3 regions of the Peribacillus sp. SIMBA_075 genome follow, and region 1 is predicted to be linked to each of the others. Evidence: riboswitches for the same ligand, from Rfam matches in the RefSeq annotation. Region 1 holds a riboswitch; each other region holds the start of a gene.
The links. A riboswitch is a leader RNA that binds a small molecule or an ion and turns the genes downstream of it on or off. The one in region 1 is predicted to bind cobalamin.
Positions count from the first base shown of each region.

Region 2: linked by a shared signal. The riboswitch ahead of metE (5-methyltetrahydropteroyltriglutamate--homocysteine S-methyltransferase) and the one ahead of SB775_RS14445 (ribonucleoside-diphosphate reductase subunit alpha) in region 1 are both predicted to bind cobalamin.
Region 3: linked by a shared signal. The riboswitch ahead of SB775_RS11310 (energy-coupling factor ABC transporter permease) and the one ahead of SB775_RS14445 (ribonucleoside-diphosphate reductase subunit alpha) in region 1 are both predicted to bind cobalamin.

Region 1 covers NZ_JAWRYN010000017.1:80,188-86,394, forward strand. The annotation lists gene SB775_RS14435 (hypothetical protein) at 1-98, shown strand, start outside; gene SB775_RS14440 (manganese-dependent inorganic pyrophosphatase) at 197-1,126, opposite strand; cobalamin riboswitch at 1,420-1,601, shown strand; gene SB775_RS14445 (ribonucleoside-diphosphate reductase subunit alpha) at 1,741-4,038, shown strand; gene SB775_RS14450 (ribonucleotide-diphosphate reductase subunit beta) at 4,085-5,137, shown strand; gene SB775_RS14455 (flavodoxin domain-containing protein) at 5,127-5,546, shown strand; gene SB775_RS14460 (hypothetical protein) at 5,666-5,830, shown strand; gene SB775_RS14465 (cold-shock protein) at 5,902-6,099, opposite strand.
Region 2 covers NZ_JAWRYN010000057.1:2,177-8,383, forward strand. The annotation lists gene perR (peroxide-responsive transcriptional repressor PerR) at 1-17, opposite strand, end outside; gene SB775_RS24765 (D-2-hydroxyacid dehydrogenase) at 172-1,116, opposite strand; gene SB775_RS24770 (aminopeptidase) at 1,265-2,374, opposite strand; gene bcp (thioredoxin-dependent thiol peroxidase) at 2,386-2,856, opposite strand; gene SB775_RS24780 (potassium channel family protein) at 2,919-3,335, opposite strand; cobalamin riboswitch at 3,594-3,785, shown strand; gene metE (5-methyltetrahydropteroyltriglutamate--homocysteine S-methyltransferase) at 3,931-6,207, shown strand, end outside.
Region 3 covers NZ_JAWRYN010000011.1:130,431-136,637, reverse strand. The annotation lists gene SB775_RS11335 (alanine/glycine:cation symporter family protein) at 1-373, shown strand, start outside; gene SB775_RS11330 (YozQ family protein) at 589-810, shown strand; gene SB775_RS11325 (energy-coupling factor ABC transporter ATP-binding protein) at 904-1,749, opposite strand; gene cbiQ (cobalt ECF transporter T component CbiQ) at 1,768-2,490, opposite strand; gene SB775_RS11315 (energy-coupling factor ABC transporter substrate-binding protein) at 2,531-2,842, opposite strand; gene SB775_RS11310 (energy-coupling factor ABC transporter permease) at 2,844-3,587, opposite strand; cobalamin riboswitch at 3,767-3,964, opposite strand; cobalamin riboswitch at 4,167-4,356, shown strand; gene SB775_RS11305 ((2Fe-2S) ferredoxin domain-containing protein) at 4,508-4,876, shown strand; gene cobJ (precorrin-3B C(17)-methyltransferase) at 4,891-6,207, shown strand, end outside.

The DNA.
Region 1 (6,207 bases):
TGAATGAACTGAAAAGCTTTGAAAGCAAACTTGGCGAGGAAGCCAATAAAGAACTGATTGTCATCGCCTATGAAAAAGAAAAGGAAACCTTAAATTAAAAAAAAAGACTCAAACACCTTTAAATGGATGGTTGAGTCTTTTTTTGATGTACAGAAAAGGGGGCCCAAAGTATTGAATGGGCACCCCTTTTCCAATATTATTTACTGAATACGTCCGTTAAAACCGGAACGATTTGTTTTTTACGCGATACAACGCCCTCTAAGACGGCAATGTTATTGTTTAATGAAACGTCATATGCCTTTTCCACTGCATCAGCCGCTTTTCCAAGAGCCAAGGCCACAGAATCATTGGTCAAGATATCCGTTACGACGAATAGGAATAAATCCAATTCCTTCACAGCGATGACCGATTCAATGGCTGCTTCTATTTCAGCTTGCTTAGCAAGAACTTCGTTCGGATCTACAGCATTGACCTGAGCTATCTCAACTTTAGCCATTCCCATGGAGAATTCTTTTGCATCAAGAGTGATTAACTGGGCAATCGTCTTGTCGCTCAAGTCAGCTCCCGCCTTCAACATTTCCAAGCCATATGTTTCAGCGTTTACTCCCGCAATATCAGCCAGTTCCATAGCTGCTGCAACGTCTTGCTCTGTGCATGTCGGGGATTTGAACAATAAAGAATCGGAAATTATGGCAGATAGCATAAGTCCGGCGATCGCTTTAGGGACTTCAATGCCGTTTTCTTTATAGATTTTATTTAAAATCGTTGCCGTACAGCCAACTGGCTCCGCACGGTAATATAAAGGATCGCTTGTTTCAAAGTTAGCGATACGGTGATGGTCGATAACTTCCAACACACGGACTTGGTCAATATCTTCTGCACTTTGCTGGCGTTCGTTGTGGTCGACCAGAATCACGCCATCCGCTTCCCCTGCCACTTTTTCCACAAGGCGGGGAGCTTCGAATTTGAATTGGTCCAACGCATATTGAGTTTCACCATTCACTTCACCCAGACGAACTGGTTCAGCGTTGATACCTAGTTGCTTTTTAAGATCTGCATAAGCGATTGCTGAACAGATTGTGTCTGTATCCGGGTTTTTATGTCCAAAAACTAATACTTTTTCCAAGATTTTAACCCCTTTTTCATAAATATTTTTCCGCGAATCCCCTCATCGCAATAAGGGAGACCCACCTTTACTATACACTTTATTTTAACACAAAATCCCGTAAATTCAGTGCTCGAATTACCCATTCCCCAATAAAATCTTTCATTCTCAATCCCTCTACCTTCACTTTGTCAATAGATAAGGGTTGGTTTTTCTCAAATATATTAGTTGAATTATCATCGTATATGGCTTACGATAATATAAGCAGAAATACTAGATATTGATTACACAAACAATACTAATAACTATATATAGAATATTTTATAATCCAAGGTGCCAGTGATGGCTGAAAAGGGAATCCGGTGTAAACCCGGAACTGTCCCCGCAACTGTAAATGTGACGAAATGAGAAACCACTGTATAGCTCTCTCTATACGGGAAGGACTCAAAGTAGGATGATCATGAGTCAGGAGACCTGCCTTGATTTTTTCATGTTTCTTATTCTTCGGGGATTGAGATGATGAAACGATAGTATAATGGCTATTTTTTCATGGTTCCTTTATTCTATCGTTTGATTCGCTCAATCCATTTGGGCGGTTTTTTTATTTTAGCGGAAGTTTACAAGGAGGATTATTAATGACTCAAACATATAACTCTACCATAAGCGAAAATGACACCGAAACGAATTCAATCCAGCTTGAGATGTTATCAAAGGAATTCGAAGGCCGTCTCGATATGGAAAAGTTCAAAAAGCGTTTTATAAAATGGCTTGATCGCAAAAGTGACTCAACCGATGAACAGGCATCAAAAAAACTGATTCAGCTCGCTCTTGAAAGTGTGGATATAGATGCTCCCGATTGGACGTTCGTTGCTGCAGCAGAACTATTGAATACGATGTATAGGGATGCACAGGCAAATCGAGGTTATGAAGGCATGAGTTATGGCCCATTCTATGAACTGATCACGGAACTCTCGCAACTTTCAGAAGGCCAGCGTTATCCCATTTATAAATCAGAACTGCTAGCTTCTTATACGAAAGCGGAAATTGAGGAATTGGGTTCGGTGATCGACCCGGAAAAGGATAAATTATTTTCTTACATAGGCATTTACTTATTAAACGATCGCTACCTAGCCCGCCCAAAAAAAGACAAGGTCTACGAACTGCCTCAAGAGCGCTTCATGATCATCGCGATGGAAATCATGCGAATGGAAAAAACGGAGCATCGTCTTCAACTAATAAAAGAAGCTTACTGGGCTATGTCCAACCTTTATATGACTGTTGCGACGCCTACTCTATCCAATGCAGGTAAAACGCATGGACAGTTAAGCTCTTGTTTTATCGACGCAATTGAGGATTCCATTGACGGCATCTATCTATCTAACTACGATGCTGCAAAAGTATCAAAATTCGGCGGCGGTGTAGGTCTTTACGTTGGTAAGATTCGTTCGCTTGGTTCTGATATCCGAGGTTTCTCTGGAAACAGTTCCGGCACGACTCCCTGGATCCGGCTATTCAACCAGACAGCTGTCAGTGTCGATCAATTGGGGCAACGTAAAGGTGCCATCGCGATTTACTTGGATGCCTGGCATAAAGATATTATGAGCTTTCTTGATTTGAAGACCCAAAACGGGGATGACAGATTAAAAGCCCATGATATTTTTACAGGTGTATGTATTCCTGATTTGTTCATGGAGGCTGTACGCGACAGAAAAGAATGGTATCTTTTCGATCCGCATACCATCAAACAAACCCTTGGATTCTCACTTGAAGATCTTTATGACGAGAAGAAAGGCGAAGGAAGCTTCAGGAATCATTATGCACTTGCTGTCGAGGCCGCAGAAAACGGTACACTTCCAAACTATAGCTTTGAAAAAATCAATGCGATGGACATCATGAAAAGCATCATGATTTCTCAATTAGAAGAAGGCGTACCATATATGTTCTACCGCGATGAAGTGAACCGGAAGAATCCGAATAAACATAAAGGCATGATTTATTGTTCTAACCTTTGTACGGAGATTGCTCAAAACTTAAGCCCTTCGACGATCACGGATGAATATGAAACAGAAGATGGAGATGTCGTTGTGGTCCGTAAAAGCGGCGATTTCGTTGTCTGCAACCTATCATCCATTAACTTGCCCCGTGCGGTGAGCAGCGATGTTTTGGAGAGGTTAATTCCCATTCAGATCCGGATGCTGGATAACGTCATTGATGTCAATAATCTTCCGGTCAAGCAAGCATCCATCTCGAACAAACGTTACCGGGCAATTGGTCTAGGAACGTTTGGATGGCATCATTTACTTGCCACTCAGAATATTTATTGGGAATCGGATGAGGCTGTTCACTATGCCGATGCTTTATACGAAAAGATCGCTTACTTAACAATCAAAGCATCCAACGAGTTGGCCAAGGAAAAGGGATCATACCCATATTTCGAAGGATCCGATTGGCATACAGGGGAATATTTCGAACTTCGTGACTATACAGATCAAAAATGGATGGATTTAAAAGCAGATGTGCAGGAGCACGGTACCCGTAATGGATATTTAATGGCTATTGCCCCCAATTCATCGACTGCTAAAATCGGTAATTCAACGGATGGAATCGATCCTTTGTATGAAATTGAATTTTACGAGGAAAAGAAAAACTTCAAATTCAAGGTGACCGCACCAGGATTGACGCCAAATACGTATGAATATTATAAAAAGACCCGCTTTAATTTGGACCAACTGGAGAGCATCAGGCAAAATGCAGCCCGCCAACGCCATATTGACCAAGCAATCAGCTTTAATCTGTATGTACACAACACAATCAAAGCGAAGGTCCTATTGGATATCCATTTAACGGCGTGGGAATCCGGGTTGAAATCAACGTATTATGTTCGTTCGACTTCTTCCGAATATGACAATGCCTGCGAAAGCTGTTCTAGTTAACGACGATCAAACCCTTAGTAATCTATTCTTAAAGGAGTTTTCACGAATGACCAATCATATAAAAAAGATCCGGATGCTGGAACCAACGCATCCAACTAAAGCGACCGGTGTTTTCAAAGGAGAAGCTTCAGGCTTTCTCCTTTGGAACGATATTCAGTATGAGAAATTCTATGATACCTATACACAGCTCATCAATAACTTTTGGAAGCCTTCAAGCGTGAACATGATTCAGGATAAAAAGCAGTGGGGAGAATTGGACGAAGATATCCAGGACGCTTTTCTTGATATCCTTACGATGATTGCTGGAATGGACAGTCTACAAACGCCTACTTTAGTAGAAATCCTTCGGTATATAAAGGATCCTGCGGCAAAAGCTATCCTGGCAAACATGGCCCAGCAGGAATCCATCCATAATGAATCCTATTCCTATATCCTTGCTTCCCTGATACCGGTAGGCAAGCAAAAACAGCTTTTCGACCGCATTAAAGAACATCCGGAAGTGATTAAGCGTAATCAACCGATCGTGGATGCCTATCAAAAGTTTGTGGACGATCCAAGCCCTCAGCATTTATTCGAGGCACTGATCCATTCAACGAACCTCGAAGGGATTTATTTCTATCTGGCTTTCGCCTTCTATTATAATTTAGGACGCCAGAACCTTATGACCGGCTCGGCGACGATGATATCCTATATCCATCGCGATGAAATGGTCCATTTCGATTTCATTGGAATGCTCGTTCAAATCTTGATGTATGAATATCCAGAGTTAAATAATGAAGAAAACACGAAATTCATCTATAAAACGATTGAAAAAGCCGTCGAACTCGAAAAGGAATGGTCTGAGTATATGCTTGAAGATATCCAAACCAAAGCCGACCTCGATTTGGAAGAGTTCAATGAATACATCGAATATATCGCCAACAAACGGCTTCGCATGCTAGGCCTTGAAAACTTGTATAAAGAGTATAGTGAAAACCCGATGCCTTGGATCAAAACGTTCGATGATGAATCCATCGGCCTTACCAAAACCGATTTCTTCGAACAGAAGTCAAGGACCTACAGTCAAGTAAATGCCAGCAATGGATTCGATGAGCTATAAAGTTGCCATTGTCTATCATTCTGCCGGAGGAAATACAAAAGCTCTTGCTGAAGCCATCGCTTCCCTATTACCTGGAGCTGGACTATATCAACTGCATGAATTCGATTTAGGTACATTGCCCGATTACGATGCATTGATCGTCGGTACCTATACATGGGGAAATGGGGAGCTTCCTGCCAAATCAGCAGCCCTTTACAAAGAACTGGAACAGTTGCCTATTGCTCATCTGAAAACGGGAGTCTTCGGCACTGGTGAAACCAACTATAATCATTTTTGTGGAGCGGTCGATCATTTCCGGGACATGTTATTCGCCAAAAGCCAGTTATTGGTGACATTGAAGATAGAACAGATGTATCAAGAATCAGACTTGCCCAGACTTCAAAAGTTCGCCTCGCTATTCCAGAACTGACTAAAAGGTGATATGCGTTTTCGCATATCACCTTTTAGTATTTTTTTAAAAATTTGTCTCCCTATATCATAGCAGCGGTAAGCATGAAGTATAATGGAATAAAAAGGGGATAATATCCAATGACTGAAAATTTAACCCAGTTCCTGCCTATCCTGTTTATGCTAGTGCTTGTCGTATTCGTTATATTCATCGTTTTTTACCTGGCAGGGCATTTTAATCGTTCTAAACGGATCGAGGAAAAATTGGACAAAGCATTAAGGGAAATGGCCGAAAAAAAAGAATAATAAACGTGGTTTCCCTTACAGGGGAAAATAAAAAGACTCCAGTATCGGAGTCTTTTTTTATATGTGTTCAATTATTTTTGAACGTTAGCTGCTTGTGGTCCACGAGCGCCTTGCTCGATTTCGAAAGAAACTTCTTGGCCTTCTTCAAGAGTTTTGAAGCCTTCGCCTTGGATAGCTGAGAAATGTACGAATACATCGTCTTGGCCTTCAACTTCGATGAAACCGAAACCTTTTTCTGCGTTAAACCATTTTACTTTACCTTGTACCATGATAGTTCCTCCTGTGTTTGGAAAAATCCATTTTATTACTATTTTTGGTTCTGGATAATGTTTCAAGAGGAATCCTATAACAGTAAATCCTTCTATCAAACTTATTCC
Region 2 (6,207 bases), on a different contig from region 1:
ACTTCAGACACCGTCATCCACCCCTTTTTCTTATTAAGTATGAATTCTTAAATTATAATATTTATAAATAGTGTACCTTTTATACGTTGAATTTGTCAATAATTCAATGGTTTTACCGTCCTTTTTTAGTTTATTCACAAAGCTTTGAATCTTTCACATTTTCGTATGTGTTTAGTATCCCCTCGATAAGTCGATTACGTTGATGAAATCTTTTCCAGACTTCAGGTATTCACGCATATTTTTCTCGAATATCGCAAAGGTCCTTGGTAAATATTCTCCGCTTTTACTTGAAAGATGCGGCGTGACCGTAACATTCTCCATCCTCCAAAAAGGATGCCCTTTTTCTAAAGGTTCCGGATCAAATACATCCAAGATGGCATGAGCCAATTCGCCGGCTTCCAGGGCTTCTATCAACACTTCCTCCTCAATAAGATCGCCGCGGCCAATATTCACGAATACTGCAGATTCTTTCATTGCTTTAAAGTGTTCTTTTTGCAGAAGATCCTTCGTTTCATCCGTACTAGGCAAGACAGATACGATGTAATCAGCTCCAGGTATGGCTTCCAGTAAATTATCCAGGGTATAAAGGCGATCAATGGACTCCACCGGCTTCCCGCTCCGGTTCACCCCCAGTGTCGTCATCCTAAAGGCTTTCCCGAGACGAGCCACTTCTCCTCCTATTGCACCGGCACCAAGGACGAGCATCGTTTTGCCATTCAATTCCCCTACTTCGATCTTTCTATCCCACATTTCTTCCCTTTCATTCTTCATAAGCAGCTTCAATTTCTTTTCATATTGCAAAAGCATCCCTATCGTATATTCGGCCATTGGAATTTTATGAATGCCTTTTGCGTTCGTAACCAAAATGCCGCGTTCCTCAATGGCTTTAAAAGGCATTAATTCCATTCCTGCACTCATGACCATTATCCATTTCAAGTTCGCCGCTTTCCCAATGATTTTTTCAGTTAAGTCCTCACCGTATGTAATTAAGATTTCCGCTTCACTAAGTCGCTCATCCATCCATCCTTCTTGATAAATGAAGTTCAATCCAGGAAAAGCATCCTTCATCTTCGTTTGGATTCCTTCATCAGGAATGATCGTTGAAAGTATTAACATGTTTATCTCTCCCTTATAATTAACATAAAAAAACACGGGCTCTGTATGTCCCGCGCAACTTTCTCTGAGGAGGTATTCCCATAATAAAGCATATTCAGGTGTCCCCTTTTTGAGTTGGACAAAAGCCTTACCCTTATTAAAAAAGGCTTTATTTTAATGAATTTGGGTTTAATGCATATAATTCCGGCAATATGAAAACGCCATCCCTTCTGATCGGCACATCGTCAAAGTAGATGTCACCACCGCCATATTCGGGACGCTGGATCAAGACCATATCCCAATGTATGGATGAACGGTTTCCATTATCAGCTTCTTCATAGGCAAGTCCAAGAGCCAAGTGCAGACTCCCGCATATTTTCTCATCAAACAATATATCGTCCATAGGTTCCAATATGTATGGATTGATTCCAATTGCGAACTCCCCGATAAAACGGGACCCCTCATCAATATCCAGAATTCGGTTCATTTTAGAAGATTGATTGGAAATGGCTTTACTGATTTTCCCCTTTTTCAAGTTTAATTCTATGTCACTAAAAGTGATCCCTTCATAGGTTGTGGGTGTGTTGAAGGATATCCTTCCATTGACGCTCTCTTTTATAGGTGCAGTAAATACTTCCCCGTCCGGTAAATTCTTTTTTCCGGCACATATGATAGCCGGCATACCTTTAATGGAAAAGGTCAAATCTGTCCCTGGTGAAACGATCCTGACTTTGTCAGTCCGTTCCATCAATAGTTTTAACGGTTTTAATGCCGCCTCCATTTTCCCATAATCCATTGTGCATACGTTCAAAAGGAAGTCTTGATACCTGTCGAAAGTCATGCCGGCTTTTTGCGCTGATGTGTTGGTGGGATAATTAAGCAAGACCCAACGTCGGTTGTTCACATAGAAAAGAGTTGGAGAATTCATAGCCTCCCCTTGAAGACGGTGCCTTTCGAGGAGAACATCAGTCATTTCCACATCGTTTTCTTCACCGGTGATGATGATGACCGCATCGATATCCGTATATTTCTTCAGAGCCCATTGCGATGATGTGTCAAGTTGTTCCTTCACATTCCCTTGTAATAGGTGCCGGCTTATCTCATCGTCTTCAAGTTCTACATATGGATAAGCACCCACTCTGTATGTTTCATCAATCAGCTCTTTCAATAATGGTTTCGTGTTGATATGGCCCCGAATAAGGATTCTCTCTTTTGGCTTTAATTGTATCGAGTGATGAATCAGCCTGGCAGCAAGCTTCGTTATTCGCTCATCCTTCATTTGCCTGTCCCTTATTTTTTGAGGTCGCGAAGAGTTTCAAGAGCTTCTTCGACGTGGCCTTTTACTTTTACCTTACGCCATTCTTTGACTATCTTACCTGCCCTATCAATCAGGAATGTTGAACGTTCAATGCCCATATACTCCTTGCCGAAATTCTTTTTCAATTGCCACACATCAAATGATTCAGCGGCTTCATGATTTTCGTCAGCTAGAAGCAGAAAAGGCAATCCATGTTTTTCGATGAACTTTTCATGTCGTGCCGCTGGGTCTGGGCTGATACCAATGATGACAGCGTCCAATTCCTCAAATTGCTCATTGTGGTCCCGGAAATCACAGGCCTCCGTCGTGCATCCTGGCGTCATGTCTTTTGGATAAAAATATAAAACAATGTATTTCCCCTTAAAATCCGATAGGGAAACCATTTCACCATTGTTTGCTGGGAGTTGAAAATCAGGTGCTTTTTCTCCAATTTTAACAGTCATATTGAACCCTCCATTTCTTTCATTATGGTAAGAGTACCCAATAATCGAAAGAAATACAACTTTCATTTATTCCTTCTTTCCTGATCTAAATCAATCACCGTCCGAATTACAAACGCGGCCGGGAGCGTATAGCCGATGAATGCCTGGATTGTCGCAATCATCCTGCCTACGCCTATCGGGGATATATCCCCATACCCTACAGAAAACATCGTCATCGCACTAAAATAAAAAGAAGTCTTCAGTTGCTCGTAAAAACTGCCGTCCAAACGATTGCCCATATCAAGAATCACTGAATGATTCTGAAGCTCGTATAATAAATAAATCAGTGCAAATCCAACTAATATCGTCGCATATAAATTGCCAAGCCACAGCATATCCTCCAGAGAAAACTTTTTTCCTCCCGACTCAACAAGAAATAAGGTACGAATGCTCATCACCATGCAAAAAATGATTCCTGCAATCAAGATGTAGAAAGTCATCCCCCACGCCCCATTTCAAAACGCCACTCCCTCTATACATACTCCCTGTCCAAACAATATATTCTTTCTTAGGGACAGACTTTATCCTTATCACTAACACATTCTAAACGCATTTGTCAGGAATTCGGGACCTTATCCCGAATCTTTTTCATGTTGACCCTTTTAGTCGGATATGTTAAGGTTGTCTAAATATTTATAATAATTTTTATTTTATAAATATTCGCCGCCTGCAATCAGTTTATCAGCAGGTTTTGTGAAATTTCATATGTGGAAATAGGTTCCTAATTTTCATTAGGATTAAAAGGGAAGCCCGGTGTAATTCCGGCACGGTCCCGCCACTGTAATGGGAATGTTAGCGCCATCCAATATGCCACTGATCAACGGATCGGGAAGGCCCGTCGCTAATGATATTCCCTAAGTCAGGAGACCTGCCTATTTCGACAACACTGTTTTAACCTACGGGAGATAGGGAGGTGTTAGGGACCTTATAATTGTAAGGGGCATTCTGCATGCCTCTTTATTTTAAGCATTTCTAACTTTCTCTTTTGACGGTTAGGGATGCTTTTTTATTGTTCAATTAAATGAATGTAGGAGGATGGGAATTTTGAAAAGCAGCAGTTTGGGTTACCCGCGAATCGGGGAAAATCGTGAATGGAAACGTACATTAGAAGCTTACTGGTCCGGTAAAATCGATGAAGCAGAATTTACGGCACAACTAAAAGCCATCCGTTTAGGCAACTTACAAAAACAGAAGAAACGAGGCATTGATATCATTCCTGCCAACGACTTCACTTTATATGATCAAATGCTGGATATGTCCGTCATGTTCGGTCTTGTTCCTGAACGTTATTCAGCCTATGAAGGCGGATGCGTTCCCCTTTCCGTTTATTATTCAATGGCCCGTGGAAACAATGACGAAGTCGCTTCCGAAATGACGAAATGGTTCAATACGAACTATCACTATATTGTCCCTGAATTAAACCTGTCACAGCTGACTTTAACAGAAAATAAACCACTTGCAGCATATCGGGAGGCCAAGGAAAAGCTAGGGATTGAAACGAAACCCGTGTTGATCGGACCTTATACTTTCATCTCCCTTTCCAAAGGCTTCAATAAAAAAGATATCCCTGGCATCATCCTGAGCCTACTTCCCCTTTACACGCAAATCCTTCAAGAGTTGGAGCAAGAAGGCGTGAAGTGGGTTCAAATGGACGAACCTTCTCTTGTTTCATCCATTTCCAAAGATGATATGCAAACTGTTACTTACCTCTATGAAAAACTGAATGAAGCAGCACCAAACCTGAACATCATGCTACAAACATACTTTGATGCCGTGGAGCATTACCAAGAAGTCATCGAATTACAAGTCCAAGGAATCGGTCTTGATTTTGTACATGATAAAGGGAGGAATCTAAGTAATCTTGAAGCATTCGGTTTCCCGAAGGACAAAGTGCTTGCTGCAGGTGTGATTGACGGAAAAAACATTTGGCTATCTGATTTATCAAAAAAAATCCAATTGATTGAGACTCTTAAGAAAAAGGTAGCTGAAGACCAAATCTGGCTTCAGCCCTCTTGTTCCCTGCTTCATGTCCCAGTGACCGTTCGTAATGAAACCGCCCTTTCAAAAGAAGTGAAAGAGGCCCTCGCTTTCGCTGATGAGAAACTTGAGGAAATCATACTCTTGGTCAAAGGGAATAATCAAGGCTTTGAAGCAATCGCCGAAAAAGTCGATGCTAATAAATTTACGGTTCAAACGTTAGCAAGTTCAAATGCACGGAATCATGGGAATGTACAATCCAATGTCGAAAAGGTTAAAACCAGGAACGTCGGCCGTCAGCTTCCATTTAAAGAACGTTACCAAAAACAACAGGAATTTTTCAAATTGCCTTTTCTTCCTTCGACTACGATCGGCAGCTTTCCACAGACATTTGAAGTTAAACAAGCACGTGGGAAATTCAAAAGAGGAGAATGGACCGCTTCCCAATATGAAACATTCGTTAACGAAGAAATCGGCAGGTGGATTGATATCCAAGAAGAAATCGGCTTGGATGTTCTTGTACACGGGGAATTCGAACGGACGGATATGGTTGAATACTTCGGCCATAAGTTAGGCGGATTCGTCTTTCTAGAAAAGGGCTGGGTACAATCCTATGGGTCCCGCTGCGTGAAACCACCAGTCATCTACGGCGACATCGATTTCATCGAACCGATGACAGTCAGGGAAAGTGTATACGCACAATCACTGACGAACAAGACGGTAAAGGGCATGCTAACAGGTCCTGTCACGATTTTGAACTGGTCATTTGTCCGTGATGATATTTCCAGGGAGAATGTTTGCTACCAACTGGCACTTGCTTTGGAAAAAGAAGTCATTGCATTGGAATCGGCTGGAATCAAAATGATCCAAGTTGATGAGCCTGCACTTAGGGAAGGTCTGCCATTGAAAAAAACCGATCGCGATGAGTATTTGAACTGGGCTGTTAATTCGTTCTTGATATCCACATCAAGCGTCGAGGATACAACCCAAATTCACACGCATATGTGCTATTGCGACTTCAACAGTTTCATGGATGTCATCTCCTCCCTTGATGCCGATGTAATTTCCATCGAAACATCCCGTAGCCATGGAGAGCTTGCTTCCGCATTCGAAGAAAGGACATACGAAAAAGGTATTGGCCTTGGTGTGTATGATATTCACAGCCCGCGTGTGCCGGCAGTGGACGAAATGGTCGATATGATTGAACGGGGCATCAAGGTACTGGATAAAGACCAGTTTTGGATCAATCCCGACTGCGGCCTGAAAACAAGGGGTATCCCGGAAACCGTCGCTTCCCTGAAAAACATGGTCGAAGCAGCAAAAATCGTCCGTGAA
Region 3 (6,207 bases), on a different contig from region 1:
ATTCGCCTTCAGTTCCATTGTCGGCAACTATTATTATGGAGAGTCGAACATCGGCTTCATCAATGAAAATAAGGCTTGGTTAAACATCTATCGTATCGCAGTAGTAGGGATGGTGATATTCGGTTCGCTTGCCTCACTGAAATTTGTTTGGGGGCTAGCTGACTTGCTGATGGCACTCATGGCCATTATCAACCTGATCGCCATAGCATTACTTGGGAAGATCGCTTTTGCTGCACTGGCGGATTATCAAAAGCAAAAGAAAAGTGGAAAAAATCCTGTTTTCCATGTGAACAATATTAAAGGTTTGAAGAATGTGGAATGTTGGGGAGACCCATCCGATGATGTGGATGTGAATGTGTATAAGGAGAGCTAAGCTCTAATAAAAGCTTACAGGTAGAGCCCTTGAGAAGGGATTTTACTTGTAAGCTTTTTTTGTATGATCAAGTGATTGAAAATAAGGAAAGTCAGGCTTTTTCCTCTTTTTTCTATCATGATTGAATATTGTTTTGTTTTTTACACAAAATACCTTTGTCTTTAGTACTGCTGTCAATCGATGGTTGGACAATTTGAAAACTAGGAGTGAAAACTATGGATAGCAAGCAATCAAAAAATGAATCTTCAGAAATTGCTGGAAGAATATATGATGTCAGTGATTATAAACGGGAAGATGCTGTATCTTCGGGATTGGCTACAACCCACGAACAAGTCTCGGATACTTATGCGGAAGGCGAGATAAAAGCAGTCATTGATGATGTAAATGGAAAGGATATTGAGATTAAAAAAGAAGGATCCGAGGAAGAAGGCAAATGAAGTGATTTTATTTTTTAGGAACAAGAATTATCGACTGAAATTTTAGAAAATATTGATTTAAACCCCTAGCTTTTTAAGCTAGGGGATATCTAATTAATAAATTCTTTCTCTCTCCATTTTTCGAAGTAACTCTTCCTTCGTTCTTGGGACAAGGTCCTTTTCTGCGGGTATCCTTGATTGAAGAAGGGCTTGAAACATTTCAAAAACCCACGGCTTTTCCAGATGTGCTCTCATTAGAATGTCTTCATCAAGAAAAACGGATACAGGGTCCCCTTGGTATATGACCTTCCCATCGTTCATGACAACGACTTCATCAGCCCATTGATAGGCCAAATTAACATCATGGGTTGATAGAATTATCGTTTTGTCAGGATGGTGAATACTGTCCAGCAGAGACATGATCTGTCGGGAGAAATAAGGATCCAATCCAGCGGTAGGCTCGTCCAAGAGCCAGACATCGGGTTCCATGGCTAGTACGCCTGCAATGGCGACACGTTTTTTTTGCCCTAAGCTCAAAAAATGGGTGGGTCTGTCCTTTAATTCCGTTACTTCCGTTTGAGCCATCGCCCATTGTACTTTCTCGCGGACTACGTTTCTTTCCCATCCTAAATTCATCGGTCCAAACGAAATATCCTGTTGCACATTAGCGGAAAAAAGCTGAGAATCAGGATCTTGAAAAACGATCCCGACTTGTTTTCTTAATGATAATAATGCTTTACGGTCATATTTAATTTTCTTGCCCTTATATCTGATGGTTCCTGATGTTGGTTGTAAAAGACCGTTTAAATGGAGGAACAGAGTCGATTTGCCGGCTCCATTATTGCCTAATAATGCAATCTTTTTACCTTGTTGAACCGTTAGTGAAAGATCTTTTATAGCGAACGTTCCATCTGGGAATTGATGGGTGAGGCCCTCTATATTAAAAATATGCTCTTCCATTTTTGAATTGCCTCCAATTTACATATATCCATAAATAAAGATTAAGCTTCCTAGTATGATAATGGCGATCAGCCAATTGCGGGAGGAATAGGTGTAAGTATCATCGATAAATGATAGGTTTTCCTGATATCCTCTTGCATTCATGGCCATCGTCAATTGCGCAGAGCGCTGGAATACTCCCAAAAATAATGATGAGATTAGTAACCCGAGAGAGCGAATGCCTTGCCTTATCGAGCCATATCCAAGTCGTGAAGCTTGTGATAGGTGAATGGCCAAAGCTGTATCTAAAAAAATAAAGATGAAGCGATAGGTCAATTCTATTAAATCGATCAATAAAGACGGCAATTTAAGTTTCCGCAGCACGGATAGAATGACGGTAATGGGTGTTGTTAAGGTTAAGAAATATAAACAGCTTATACTGGCAAATACGACAGTGATCAAATTGATCACTGTACCAATGCTGTCATCGCTGATGAATATTTGCCAGTTTCCGGCTTTCCAAGACCACCATATATTGGATATTGAAGTGGGTTTGCTTGTAAAAGAAAAAAGGATTGTAATTGTACCTGATAATATAAAGAACCCCGGTAGTAAGAGTAATTTCAGATAATAAGAAAGTGGGATTCTTGCCGCAAAAATGATTAAAGCACTCATCACCGTAAAAGTGATGAGCGAAACGGCCATATCCCTTACAGTTAAGGAAAAAAGCAAAAGGGAGAGTGCAAAAATCATTTTTTCCAACGGATGTTCATCCTTTAGCCCATTGAAATAGGCATATTTATCAATGAGTAACATGCTTGGATTCTTCGGGCATGGCTTGTTTGGCTTGCTTATTCCTTTGTCTCATTACGCCAATGAAATATCCAATGAAACCAGCTCCGATTGCAGCTTGCAGCGCAAATAATAAGCTTTCTGTTTCTGCACCTGGTGGCTCCCAAATACTGTTGAACCATGGCTTATATTCCGGATGGATATTTGTGATGGCTTCTTCAGCTTCGCCGTCGGCACCGCCAAATTCCGTTCCTTGTTGGGTGATTAACGGTATGGTAGCAAGAATGACAACCAGGAAAAGCAGCAGTAAACTTTTTTTCATATTAACGGGCCTCCTTAGATAAAACTCGCAGCAATTTCAATTCGCCTAGATTGTATTTTTTTAAGAAATTCATCACAACGACTGTCAATAATCCCTCGCTGATTGCCAAGGGAATTTGGGTCAGGGCAAAAATCCCTGCAAACTTAGTGAATGAGGCCATGAATCCCCCTACCTCGGATGGAAAAGCAAGAGCAAGTTGAACGGAAGTTACCACATAGGTTCCTAAATCTCCAAAAGCAGCTGCCAAGAAAACGGCAAGAGAAAAAGACCACCCCAATTTAGTTGCGCCCTTGAAGACAAAGTAAGAAATGAACGGTCCGCATACTGCCATGGAAAATGCATTGGCCCCTAATGTCGTCAACCCTCCGTGAGCCAGTAATACAGCTTGAAATAACAGTACGATGGAACCCACGACACTCATGGCCAATGGTCCGAATAATATGGAACCCAAACCAACTCCTGTAGGGTGTGAAGAACTTCCCGTAACGGAAGGAATCTTCAGGGCCGATAATATGAATACAAATGCTCCCGATAGGCCGAGTATCATTTTTGTTTCTGGGTTTTCCTTTACTTTGGACCTAATCGACCGGTAACCCAAGATTAAAAATGGAAGGATAATGGCCCACCAGAATATGGCCCATTCAATCGGTAAAAATCCCTCCATAATATGCATGGCCATAGCACGTTTTGGTACAAGAAGCAATAAAATGACAAAATAAAGAATTTTCCAATTGTCTTTTTTCATTCTTTCTCCTTTCAACACTTTTAATTTTTTCTAATCAAGGCTTTTAGAAGAAAAGCGGCGCCCAACATAAAAAGCACTTCTCTAAAAAAGAAAGAAGTGCGTAATGAACAGGAATTCCATAGCATAAACCAACCACGGGCTATTCTGCCTGATCCGCACACCCATCCTCGTAGGCTGAAACAGTTTCACGCTTCATGGCAGGTCTCCTGGCTTTGGTTCATCATCCCATTACATCCTTCCCATCTCATTTGACAGTGGATTAACCTTAAGGCAATAGGACTTCCCTTTACAGTGGCGGGACCGCTCCGGATTTTCACCGGCTTCCCTTTTAAGCTGAATTTCCGAGAAAATTCAACACCATAAAACTTATGTAATTATTTTGAAAAATCTCGTATAGTTTATCATAAAGAAATAATTCCAGCTACACTCTCTTTTTTTTTTTTAGGCTAATAACGCAGAGAAGCGAGGCATGGTGCTGGATTTACCCTATTAAACTTTTCTAAACAGTCGGAATAAACTTTGAATTTTGCTAAAGTTGTTATATGATAGATAAAGTTAGCTAGAAATGTATAATAAAACCAAATATTTCATTTTAAAAGTGCTCTTGTGTGAATTATCAAGGGATAATAGGGAAATCGGTGAAAATCCGATGCAGCCCCCGCTACTGTAAACGCTGATGAAATTGTCGATGACCACTGGCTTAATGCCGGGAAGGGACAAAGTAAAATGAAGCGTAAGCCAGGAAACCTGCTTTTGAAATTGTATGATACTTTTCGGAGGGAAAGGTAGAAGGACTATGACGATTTTGGGAGATTCAGCATATTTGCCGAAGGCTCCTCATTCATATAGTTTTTTTAAAACCTTAACTCTTATGTTAAGGTTTTTTATTTTGCCTTTTCCCTGAACTCAGGAGGAAGAAGATGACTACTTGGAACTTGCAGGGTACTAATACGCATCTGTTGATTTGCAATGGAAGCAGTTGCATGAAAAAAGGCGGGGAAGAAGTAACCCAAGCGATTCGCGATGAAATTACTTCAAAGGGACTGGATATGAAAGTTCATACAACCAGGACACGCTGTAACGGAAGATGTAAGGACGCCTGCGTTGTAATTGAGTATCCCCAAGGGAGATGGTATCGGGTGGATACCCCAGATTACGGTCGGAAGATTGTAAGTAATATCGATGATGGGGAGTTTGTGCCACAGATGATCTACCAATTCAGTGATGGGGAAATGATCCCTAATCCAGATTTTCCTGCTCATACGGGTATTTCAAAGAACAAATCGTAAAAGGAGATGTCTTAATGAGTACTAACGGTAAATTATTCGTCGTGGGCTTTGGGCCAGGGAATTTTGAACACATTACCAAACGTGCTGTCGAAGCCCTTCAAGAAAGTGACTACATCATTGGTTATAAGACTTATGTTGAACTCATTCAGGGACTGCTTACAGATCAAACGATTATTAGTACGGGAATGACTGAAGAAGTATCACGTGCTCAGGAAGCAGTGAAACAAGCGGAGCTGGGAAAGAAAGTGGCTGTAATTTCCAGTGGTGATGCCGGAGTGTACGGGATGGCAGGGCTGGTTTATGAAGTATTGATTGAAAAAGGGTGGAAAGAAGATACTGGAGTGGGCATTGAAGTCATCCCTGGTATTTCTGCAATCAACTCTTGTGCGTCTTTACTTGGGGCACCTGTCATGCACGATTCGTGTACCATCAGCCTCAGTGATCATTTAACGCCTTGGGAACTTATCGCTAAAAGGGTGGAAGCTGCTGCAATGGCTGACTTTGTCATTGCCCTTTATAACCCGCGTAGCGGAAGGCGGACTAGGCAAATTGTAGAAACACAAAAAATTCTCCTTCGCTACCGTTCACCGGATACACCTGTCGGGTTGGTGAAAAGTGCTTATCGCGATCGGCAGGATATTGTCATAACCAATTTGAAAGATATGTTGAATCACGATATTGGAATGTTGACCACCGTCATTATTGGTAATTCATCTACCTTTTTATATGATGACAAAATCATCACACCAAGAGGTTATCAGAGGAAATATACATTGAATTCGGAAAAGCAAACATTGAAGCCGCATCAGCGTCTGCAAAAAGAAGCAGAACCGTGGGCATTAGATCAAGAAGCCGATTCCATGCAAGAAGCCTACGCTGAGCCTGATGGAGGGGTTGGATTACTTACAAAAGCACCAGAAAAGAAGGCGACTTCTTTTGAAATGGCGATGGAAGCCCTGTCTATAGTTAAGGGCCAAACCGTTCAGCAACCCATTAAGCCGTTTGTTCAGCAAAAAATGGAGTCGGTATTCGAACTTGCGGTCAGTCCAGGTGTGGCGAATAAACAATTCACTCCCAAACAAATGATGACACTTGCGGAAGTTGTCGGGGAAAAGGGATCGATGGAATACACGCCAAACCATAAGATCGTTTTAAAGATTCCGACAACGGATCCGGAAGTCATTACGGGGAAATTGCAATCAGCAAACTTTCTGTTATCGCCGATTGGAGATGTACTGACATTAAAAGCCTGTGATTTCTGTGATGGGGAAAAAGCGGAATCCATTCCTTTTGCGGATGAAATACACCGGGTGCTCGGCGGAATGAAAATG